Regions from separate parts of the Thauera sp. SWB20 genome, predicted to be linked through region 2. Evidence: predicted binding sites of a transcription regulator. Region 2 holds the regulator's gene; each other region holds the start of a gene.

Region 1 (3,270 bases), on a different contig from region 2:
GCTGATCGGGGAACGCGCGCGCAGTCCCTTGCCGCTGGTGCTGGTGACGCATCAGGTGAACATCACCGCGCTGACGGGGGTGTTTCCGGCCTCGGGCGAGATCATCGTGCTGCGGGTCGACGGCGACACGCCGAGCGTGGCCGGCCGCATCCGGACCGATTGAGACAGCCGGCTCGCCTTTTCCTGCCGTGCATCGCGGGGACGGCGAAAACGCCCACCCGCGCTACTCGCCCTCCACCCCTTCGAAGACCTCGGCCACCGGGCAGCGCAGGCCGACGCTCGCGAGTTCCAGTTGCTCGTCGAGGGCGAAGGGGTAGAGCACCCAGTGCCCACTGTCGTCGCGCCGGAAGACCTCGATACGACGCTCTTCGAGCGAGACGAGTACATATTCCTGCAGCGCAGCCAGCGTGCGGTAGGCGGCGAACTTGTTGCCGCGGTCGTAGGCCTCGGTGGACGGCGAGAGCAGCTCGACGATCAGCAGCGGGTGACGCTTGACGTGGCTGGCCTCGGCGCTGCGGTCGCGCGGGTCGCAGGTCACGAGGATGTCGGGGTAGAAGAAGCTGTTGGCCGCCTCGACGTGGACCTTCATGTCGGCGATGAAGGGCTTGCAGGGGGTACCGCGCAGATGCGCATGCAGGCCGGCGAAAAGGTTGCCGGCTGCCGTACCGTGCGCGTCCGACGCGCCGCTCATGGCGAAGACCTCGCCATCGACGTATTCGCTGCGGATGGGCTGATCCTGTTCCCAGGCCAGGTAGTCGTCGGGGCCGAACGGGATCTTGGGCTGGGGCAGGCTCATCGGGCGTCCTCGCTGCAATTCGTTGCGGTTTGCGCTTCGAGCATAGCGGCGAGGGACGGGACAGGCAATCGAGAGGCCCGTCTTCCGGGTCGTCGGACGACGAGTGCAGCGGCTCAGCTCACCGGCGCATAGAGCGGATACAAGGTGTCCTCCTCGCGCTGGATGCGATCGACCAGCACGGCTCCGACGCGCTCGAGGTCGGCGGCGAAGCTCGCGGCGAGCGCCGGGTCTTCGCCGAGGCGGACGTAGCGGGCGAGGAAGGCGATCACCTTCTTGCCGATCTCGTCCATGTCGTGGCGGAACTCGTGCATCAGCGCGTGGCTCACCGGATCGTCGGCGAGGGTGTGCTCGAGATACACGTACAGGCGCACGTTCTCGACCAGCAGATGGGCGTGCAGGTCGACGCGGAAGCGCTCGAGCAGGGGCACGACCTCGTCGAAGCGCCCCGCATGCGCGGCCTCGCGGATGGCGCCGAAGCGTTCGAGCATCAGACGATGATCGCGCACCAGGCGCTCGACCAGTTCGGGGCTGTAGCGGATGGTGGTGCCGGGAGCGAAGCTCTCGGAGTCCTCCATGGAATGCGCGGGTTCGGGGGCAGGAACCGTGGCGGACGAGGGCGCGGCCTCCGCCTTGGCCTGGTGCTTGCCGAACAGCCAGTCGAGCAGGAACATGATGTGCTCCGGATGGAGCCGCGGAGGGCGGCCGATGCGTGAAGGATTCCGACGCTAATACAGGTGCATGATGGACTTCCATGGCACAGATCAAATCCGCGCCGGATCCATCCGCGACACCGGCGTCACCCGGCATTGCCGTGCTTGATCCCGCGCAGGGCGTCCGCGCCCGCGCTGCGGGATAATCGCGGGCGTTCCACGACGGATCCGCCACCATGCCCGCCAGCTCAGCCACCACGCCGCGCGCCCTGCTCGTCTTCACGAACCTGCCCGACGCCGCCAGCGCCGAGGCCCTGGCGAACACGCTGATCGACCGGCAGCTCGCCGCCTGCGTGAACATGCTCGCGCCCTGCACCTCGGTGTATCGCTGGCAGGGTGCGACCGGGACCGCGACCGAGGTACCGCTGCTGATCAAGACCACGCCGGCGCGCTACGCCGCGCTGGAGGCGGCGATCCGGGCCCACCACCCCTACGAACTTCCGGAGATCGTCGCGGTCCCTGTGACGCAGGGCTTGCCCGGCTATCTCGACTGGGTCGCCGCCGGAACGAGGGACGACGACTGAACGCCCGCCGGCGCGTCCCCGGCATCGCCCCGCCCGATCGACCCGTCCGCAGGCGCCGCAGCGCGCCCGCCCACCGCCGCCTAGAAGACCACGATGCACCGCCTTTTCCTCCTGCTCGCCCTGATCGCGAGCCTGCTCCTGCCCGCCGCCGCGCGCGCCAACCCGATCGAGCCCGAGAAGGCCTTCGCGATGCGCGCGCAGGCGCTCGACGCGCAGACCATCGAGGTGGTGTTCGAGATCGCCAAGGACTACTACCTCTACGGCGACAAGTTCCGCTTCGAGGCCGAGCCCGCCGGCGTGGGCTTCGGCGCGATGGAAAAGCCCGCGGGCAAGAAGCACAAGGACGACTTCTTCGGCGAGGTCGAGACCCACCGCGGCGAGCTGCGCATCCTGGTCCCGGTACAGGCGCCCGCCGGCACCACCCGCTTCGAGCTCTTCGCCACCAGCCAGGGCTGCTGGGATGGCGGCATCTGCTATCCGCCCACCACGCAGCAGGCCTCGATCGACCTCGCCGCGCCGCCGAAGAAGGCGGGCGGCTTCCTCGACAGCGTGCTCGGCGGCCGCGCGGGCACCGGCGGCGCCGCTTCGCCCACCCCGGTCGCGCTTGCCGCGCCGGAGGACGGCAGCGGCGGCGGCGCCGTCTCCAGCGACGAGAGCGGCGACATCGCCCGCCTGCTTTCCGGCGCCAGCGTGCCGATCATCCTGCTGAGCTTCTTCGGCTTCGGCCTGCTGCTCGCCTTCACCCCGTGCACCTTCCCGATGATCCCGATCCTGTCGGGCATCATCGTCGGCCAGGGAAACAAGGTCTCGCACACGCGCGCCTTCGTGCTCTCGCTCGCCTACGTGCTGGGCATGGCGGTGACCTACGCGCTCGCCGGGGTCGCCGCCGGCATGACCGGCACCATGCTGTCGGCGGCGCTGCAGAACGTGTGGGTGCTGTCGGCCTTCGCGCTGATGTTCGTGCTGCTGTCGCTGTCGATGTTCGGCTTCTACGAGCTGCAGCTGCCCAGCACGCTGCAGAGCAAGCTGGCCGACACCGCCAGCCACGGCAAGGGCGGCCACCTCGGCGGCGTCACCCTGATGGGCGTGCTGTCGGCGCTCATCGTCGGCCCCTGCGTGGCGGCCCCCCTCGCCGGCGCCCTGCTCTACATCGCGCAGACCGGCGATGCCGTGCTCGGCGGCTGGGCGCTGTTCGCGATGGGGCTGGGCATGGGCGCGCCGCTGCTGGCGGTGGGCGTGG
Region 2 (3,270 bases):
GTGCGTCGTTATCGGCCACCTGCAGCAGGTAGCCGATCACGCGCTGGGTGCTCGAGCGCAAGGAGTAGGTCTCCACGTCCTGGATCAGCCCGTGCAGGCGGATCGCCATGCCGGCGAGCAGCTTGCGTGCGAAGGTGGAGTCCTGGTCGATGAGTTCGCTCACCACCGCCTGGCCGACGTGCACCAGCACGGTCTCGCTCAGGGCCTCGGCGAAGACCGGGTAGGGGTGGTTCATGAACATCACGGCCTCGCCGAAGCTCTGCATCGGGCCGATGATCTCGACCACCTTCTCGGTGCCTTGCGAGGACGAGAAGGCGAGCTTGACCTGGCCGGAGACCACGAAGTAAAAGCCGTGCGGCAAGTCGCCGCGCTGGAACAGCACTTCGCCGCGGGCGACCTGGCGCTCGCGGGTGTAGCGCGCGACCAGCTGGATGTCCGCCTCCGACAGTTCGCTGAACAGCGGGATGCGGCGCAGCAGGGAGGGGATGTCGAGCGGGGTCGTGTTGGGCATCTGGAACTCTCCGTCTGGGGACGCAATTTCAATTCGGCCGGTTGTCGAGCGGCGCCCTGACCGGCTTTCGTTAGGATCGTGGATGTACTACCTGATCAAGAACCTGCATGTGACCTGCGTCGTGCTGAGCGCCGCCGGCTTCCTGCTGCGCGGCACCTGGATGCTCACCGGCAACGCCCTGCTGCAGCACCGCCTGACGCGGCTCCTGCCGCACCTCGTCGACAGCACGCTGCTGCTGTCTGCGATCACGCTGGCGGTAATGATCGGGCAATACCCCTTCAGCGCCGGCTGGGTCACGGCGAAGGTGATCGGCCTGCTCGCCTACATCCTGCTCGGCACGTTGGCGCTCAAGCGCGGACGTACCCGTGGCGTGCGGCTCGCCGCCTTCGCCGGTGCGATCCTGGTCTATGCGTGGATCGTGTCGGTGGCGCTGAGCAAGAACGTCGCCGGCTACCTCGCCTGAGCCGTCGAGCCCCGGGTCGTCCCGGCCACGGCGTGCTCAGCGCGCGCCGTGCTGGTGCTGAATCAGGCGCTTGAGGCCGGCGAGGTCGAGCAGGTGTACGTGCTTCTGCTGCACCGCGATCAGCCCGTCCTCCTGGAAGCGCGAGAAGGCGCGCGACACCGTCTCGAGCTTGAGTCCGAGGTAGGAGCCGATCTCCTCGCGCGTCATGCGCAGGTTGAACTCGCTCGGCGAGAAACCGCGCGCCGTGAAGCGCTGCGACATGTTCAGCAGGAAGGCGGCCAGGCGCTCTTCGGCGCGCATCGAGCCGAGCAGCATCATCACGCCGTGATCGCGCACGATCTCGCGGCTCATGACCTTGTGGAACTGAAGTTGCAAGCCCTCGATCTCATGCGACATCTGCTCGAGCTTGTCGTAGGCGATCACGCACACCTCGCTGTCCTCGAGCGCCACCGCGTTGCAGCTGTGGGCCTCGGTGCTGATGCCGTCGAGACCGAGGATCTCGCCGGTCATCTGGAAGCCGGTCACCTGTTCGCGACCGTCCTCGAGCAGCACGTCGGTCTTGAACGAGCCCGCGCGGATCGCGTAGATCGCCTCGAAGGAGTCACCGGCGCGGTACAGATTGTGCTGGCGCTTGACCTTGCGGCGCGCGCCCACCAGTTCGTCGAGCCGGCTCAGCTCACGATCGGACATTCCGAAGGGGAGGCACAACTCGACGAGGTTGCACTGCGAACAGGCCGATTTGAGCCCATCCACGGTAATTGGCACGCTAGCCCTCATCTGCACGATAATCCTGCTTTCCTGACATTAGAGACGCCTGCGCTGGAGTGGCGGGATTGCTAATCACACCCGTTGACCCAAGTCAACCAACATTACGGAGGCTTCTGCCATTGTTCGGCAGACAGCCCGCCAGCAAGATCATGAAAAGCCAGACCGACCTCATCTTCGACCCGCAACTGATCCGCAAATTCGACATCAACGGGCCGCGCTACACGTCCTATCCCACGGCGGACCGCTTCGTCGAAGCCTTCAATGCAGAGGCGCTGCGGGCCTGGCTGGCCAAGCGGGCGGTGGGCGGCGTAAGCAAACCGCTCTCATTATACTTCCACATCCCCTTCTGCAACACGATCTGCTACTACTGCGCCTGCAACAAGATCATTACCAAGGATCATGGGCGCTCGGCCAAGTACCTGAAATATCTCGCGAAAGAAATCGAGATGCAGGCCGCTTGCCTGGAGGGGAGCCGCCAGGTCACCCAGCTCCACCTCGGCGGGGGCACGCCGACCTTTTTGTCGCACGACGAGATGCGCGAGCTCATGGCGGCGGTGCGCGAGCACTTCACGCTGGTGCCCAACGGCGAATACTCGATCGAGGTCGACCCGCGCAAGGTCGATTTCGACACCGTGAAGCTGCTCGCCGAGCTCGGCTTCAACCGCATGAGCGTGGGCGTGCAGGATTTCGCCGAGGACGTGCAGCAGGCGGTCAATCGTATCCAGAGCTTCGACGAGACCAAGCTGGTCATCGACGCCGCGCGCGCCAACGGCTTCAAATCGGTGAGCATGGACCTGATCTACGGCCTGCCCCGGCAGAACCCGACCAGCTTCGACCGCACGCTCGACCAGGTGCTGGAGATCTCGCCCGACCGCATCTCGCTGTACAGCTACGCTCACCTGCCGGGCCTGTTCAAGCCGCAGCGCCGCATCAACAGCGGCGACATGCCCACGGCCGACACCAAGCTCGCGCTACTGCAGCTCGGCATCCGCCGGCTCACCGAGGCGGGCTACGTGTATATCGGCATGGACCACTTCGCCAAGCCCGACGACGAGCTCACCATCGCCCAGCGCCAGGGCCGCCTGCACCGCAACTTCCAGGGCTATTCCACCCACGCCGAATGCGACCTGCTCGCCTTCGGGGTGTCGGCGATCGGCAAGATCGGTCCGGTGTACGCGCAGAACGTGAAGACGCTCGACGAGTACTACGACGCGCTCGACCGCGACGAGCTGCCGGTGCTGCGCGGCATCGAGCTCACCGCCGACGACCTGCTGCGGCGCGCGATCATCCAGGCGCTGATGTGCCACTTCGAGCTCTCGATGCAGTCGATCGAGATCGCCTACCTGGTCAACTTCCGCGAGTACTTCGCCGAGGAACTCGCCGATCTGCAGGAAATGGAGAAGGCCGGGCTGGTCAAGATCGACGGCGACTGGATCAGCGTGCAGCCCGGCGGCCGCCTGCTGGTGCGCGGCATCGCGATGGTGTTCGACCGCTATCTGCGCGCCGACCGCGAGCGCCAGCGCTACTC
Region 3 (3,270 bases), on a different contig from region 2:
GAGAAGGCGGGGCGACGCCTCGGGCGTGCGGCCGTCGGCGAGGCGGAGGTGAGCGTCGATATGGCGCTCGGACGGCACCAGCAGCCGACGGTAGAGTTCGCGGCACAGCAGCCGCGCACGCTGCCCCGGCCAGTCGCTCGCCAGCAGCACGTCGGGCAATCCGGGATCGCGCAGCAGCAGGCGGCGGTAGTCGTGGATCAGCAGCATCCGCATGAGGAAGGCGTTCTCATCCCCGGACTCGCTGGCGCCATCGCGGAGCTGGGCCAGCACGGGCTGGTAGCAGTCGACGAATTCGCGATAGGTCTGCGCCAGGCGCTCGAGATTCCATGCCGCATGCACCAGGTCGGCGTCGCTGGCCGCCGCACCCAGGGCCGCATCCGCAGCCATCAGGGGCTTGAGCCGCGGCAGCAGCCCACCCAACCCCTCCCCGACGAGCGCGTCGAAGGCGGTGATGAGGTCCGCGCTCGGATGCACGAAGCAGTCCCCGTCGAGGGCGCCGAAGCCCTGCCAGAACAGCGCCCTGCGCAGGCGTTCGCGGTCCTTGGCCGCAAGCTCGCCGACGGCGAGGATCAGCCGCCAGCGACGATCCCAGCCCTGCGCAGCGGAAGCGTAGATGCGGCGCGACGCCTCCTCGATACGCTGCAGACCGGAAGGCGTCAGCATATAGTCCGTACGGCGGCCGCAAGGCTCGCTGACCAGCCATTCATCGCGCGCAAGCCGAAACACCGATGTGCGGACGAGACGCTCGTTGAGCCCAAGCGGCTCGAGCAAGCGGATCAGGCTGCCCAGCCAGATGCGTCCGCCTCGGGGCAGCACGGCGTCGCCGAAGACGGAAATGATCAGCGACCCGGCCTGCACGCGATCTTGCTTGCGGAACGCTTCAAGGCGATCTTGGATGGAAGTGGTCACGGACGAGCTTGTTCGCGCTGCGGTTGGGGGCAAGAAGTCTATCGATTCCGGGCAGATGCGCCTAGCGCCGGAGCGCGCTTTCGAGGCCGCCGCACTCGCGTACGCAAGGCTCGAGGACGAGCGCCACGCCGATTCCGCGGGCACGAAGCCTGGATGCGTGCGGGCGAGTGCGCGGGAGGGCAAGGCAGCAAGGAGATTAATACGATACTTATACTAGATTTTTCTATGTCTTCTTGTATCAAATCAAGTCCAGAGCAGCGGACGCCCCGGGTTTTTCGACTGGCTACGGCTGCCGGAACACCCCGATAATTTTCACATATCCAACTGTTTATAAAAGACTTCCTTATATCTAAACGTGTTTCGCCTATCAAAACTTGAGGTGATCACCCCCTCCAGAATAGATACCTAGTATTGACATTTATCAAATCGATTTGTATCGTTTGAAGCACAAGACCACCCACTCGGAGAGACCCATGCCCCACCCCTTGCTCGAAAAGCACCGCGCCACCCTCGAAAGCGCCCTCGACGCCATCGCCACGCGCGGCTACTGGTCTGCCTTCCCCGAGATGCCGAGCCCCAAGCTCTATGGCGAGGCGGCGCCGGACGAGGGCAAGCGCGCCTTCGAGGCGCACCTGGGCAAGCCGTTCGAGCTCGGGCAGCCGGGCCAGACGGGCTGGCATGGCGGCGAGAGCTCGCCCTATGGCGTGGCGCTCGACGTGCGCTATCCGGTGTGCGACCCGGAGACGCTGATCGCCGCCGGGCTCGAGGCGATGAAGGGCTGGCAGGCGGTGGGCGCCGACGGCCGCACCGGCATCTGCCTGGAAATCCTCCAGCGCCTGAACAAGCAGAGCTTCGAGATCGCCCACGCGGTCATGATGACCACCGGCCAGGGCTGGATGATGGCCTTCCAGGCCGGCGGCCCGCACGCCCAGGATCGCGGCCTCGAGGCCGTGACCTACGCCTGGCGCGAGCAGAGCTTCGTGCCGGCCGAGACCACCTGGGAGAAGCCCCAGGGCAAGAACCCGGCGCTGGTCATGAAGAAGCACTTCCAGATCGTCGGCCGCGGCGTGGGCCTGGTGATCGGCTGCGGCACCTTCCCGACCTGGAACACCTACCCGGGCCTGTTCGCCGCGCTCGCCACCGGCAACGCGGTCATCGTCAAGGCGCACAGCAATGCCATCCTGCCGGCGGCGATCACCGTGCGCACGATCCGCACCGTGCTCGCCGAGAACGGCATCGACCCCAACCTGGTGAGCCTGTGCGTGGCCACCCAGCGCAGCGTCACCCAGGCGCTCGCCACCCACCCGGCGGTGCAGTCGGTCGACTTCACCGGCAGCAACGTGTTCGGCCAGTGGCTGATCGACAACTGCCGCCAGGCCCAGGTCTATGCAGAGCTCGCCGGCGTGAACAACATCGTCATCGACTCGACGGACTCCTACAAGGCGATGCTGGGCAACCTCGCCTTCACGCTCTCGCTGTATTCCGGCCAGATGTGCACCACCTCGCAGGCGATCTTCGTGCCCGCGGGCGGGATCGACACCGAGGACGGCCACAAGAGCTACGACGAGGTCTGCGCCGACCTCGCCCGTGCGGTCGAGCGCTTCCTGTCCAAACCCGAGGTCGCCCACGCCGTGCTCGGCGCGATCCAGTCCGCCGACACCGCCGAACGCATCGACATCGCCAACAGCGGCGCGCTGGGCAAGGTCGTGCTGGCCTCGCAGAAGCTCGACAACCCCGAGTTCCCGGGCGCCAAGGTGCGCACCCCGGTGCTGCTCGCCTGCGACGCCGCCGACGAGAAGGCCTACATGGAAGAGCGCTTCGGCCCGATCAGCTTCATCGTCAAGGTCGCCGACACCGCCGCAGGGATCGCGCTCTCCGAGCGTGTGGTCAGGACCCACGGCGCGCTCACCGTCGGGCTCTACTCCACGAGGCAGGACGTCATCGACGCGATGACCGAAGCCACCTGGCGCGGCAAGGTCGCGCTGTCGATCAACCTCACCGGCGGCGTGTTCGTGAACCAGTCGGCGGCCTTCTCCGATTACCACGGCACCGGCGGCAACCCGTCGGCCAACGCCTCGTATTCGGATTCCGCCTTCGTCGCCAACCGCTTCCGCGTCGTCCAGCGCCGCTACCACGTCTGAGGATCCGTCCGTGGAATACAACAACATCCAGTTTGCAGTGGAGGCGGGCGTCGCCCGCCTGACGCTGAACCGCCCCGACAAGCTCAACAGCTTCACCGGCGAGATGCACGCCGAGCTGCGCGACGCGCTCGACCGCGTCCACGCCGACAAGGCCGCGCGCGTGCTGGTGCTCACCGGCGCCGGCCGCGCCTTCTGCGCCGGCCAGGATCTGGCCGATCCC

What was found. The regulator FNR, encoded in region 2, switches genes on or off when oxygen is low (the NO sensors DNR and NnrR bind a similar motif). The targets are predictions, from matches to a motif close to TTGANCTAGNTCAA.
Region 1: a site for FNR is predicted at 1,548-1,561, ahead of PO78_RS14575 (hemerythrin domain-containing protein). Genes of this name have one in related genera too.
Region 3: a site for FNR is predicted at 1,321-1,334, ahead of paaN (phenylacetic acid degradation protein PaaN). Genes of this name have one in related genera too.

Annotation. Positions count from the first base shown of each region.
Region 1 covers NZ_JTDM01000020.1:118,342-121,611, reverse strand. The annotation lists gene PO78_RS14585 (histidine phosphatase family protein) at 1-163, shown strand, start outside; gene PO78_RS14580 (Uma2 family endonuclease) at 224-796, opposite strand; gene PO78_RS14575 (hemerythrin domain-containing protein) at 910-1,467, opposite strand; gene cutA (divalent-cation tolerance protein CutA) at 1,683-2,030, shown strand; gene dsbD (protein-disulfide reductase DsbD) at 2,124-3,270, shown strand, end outside.
Region 2 covers NZ_JTDM01000011.1:112,497-115,766, forward strand. The annotation lists gene PO78_RS02590 (Crp/Fnr family transcriptional regulator) at 1-511, opposite strand, end outside; gene PO78_RS02595 (SirB2 family protein) at 594-974, shown strand; gene fnr (fumarate/nitrate reduction transcriptional regulator Fnr) at 1,011-1,751, opposite strand; gene hemN (oxygen-independent coproporphyrinogen III oxidase) at 1,892-3,270, shown strand, end outside.
Region 3 covers NZ_JTDM01000015.1:86,526-89,795, forward strand. The annotation lists gene paaX (phenylacetic acid degradation operon negative regulatory protein PaaX) at 1-909, opposite strand, end outside; gene paaN (phenylacetic acid degradation protein PaaN) at 1,383-3,050, shown strand; gene paaG (2-(1,2-epoxy-1,2-dihydrophenyl)acetyl-CoA isomerase PaaG) at 3,061-3,270, shown strand, end outside.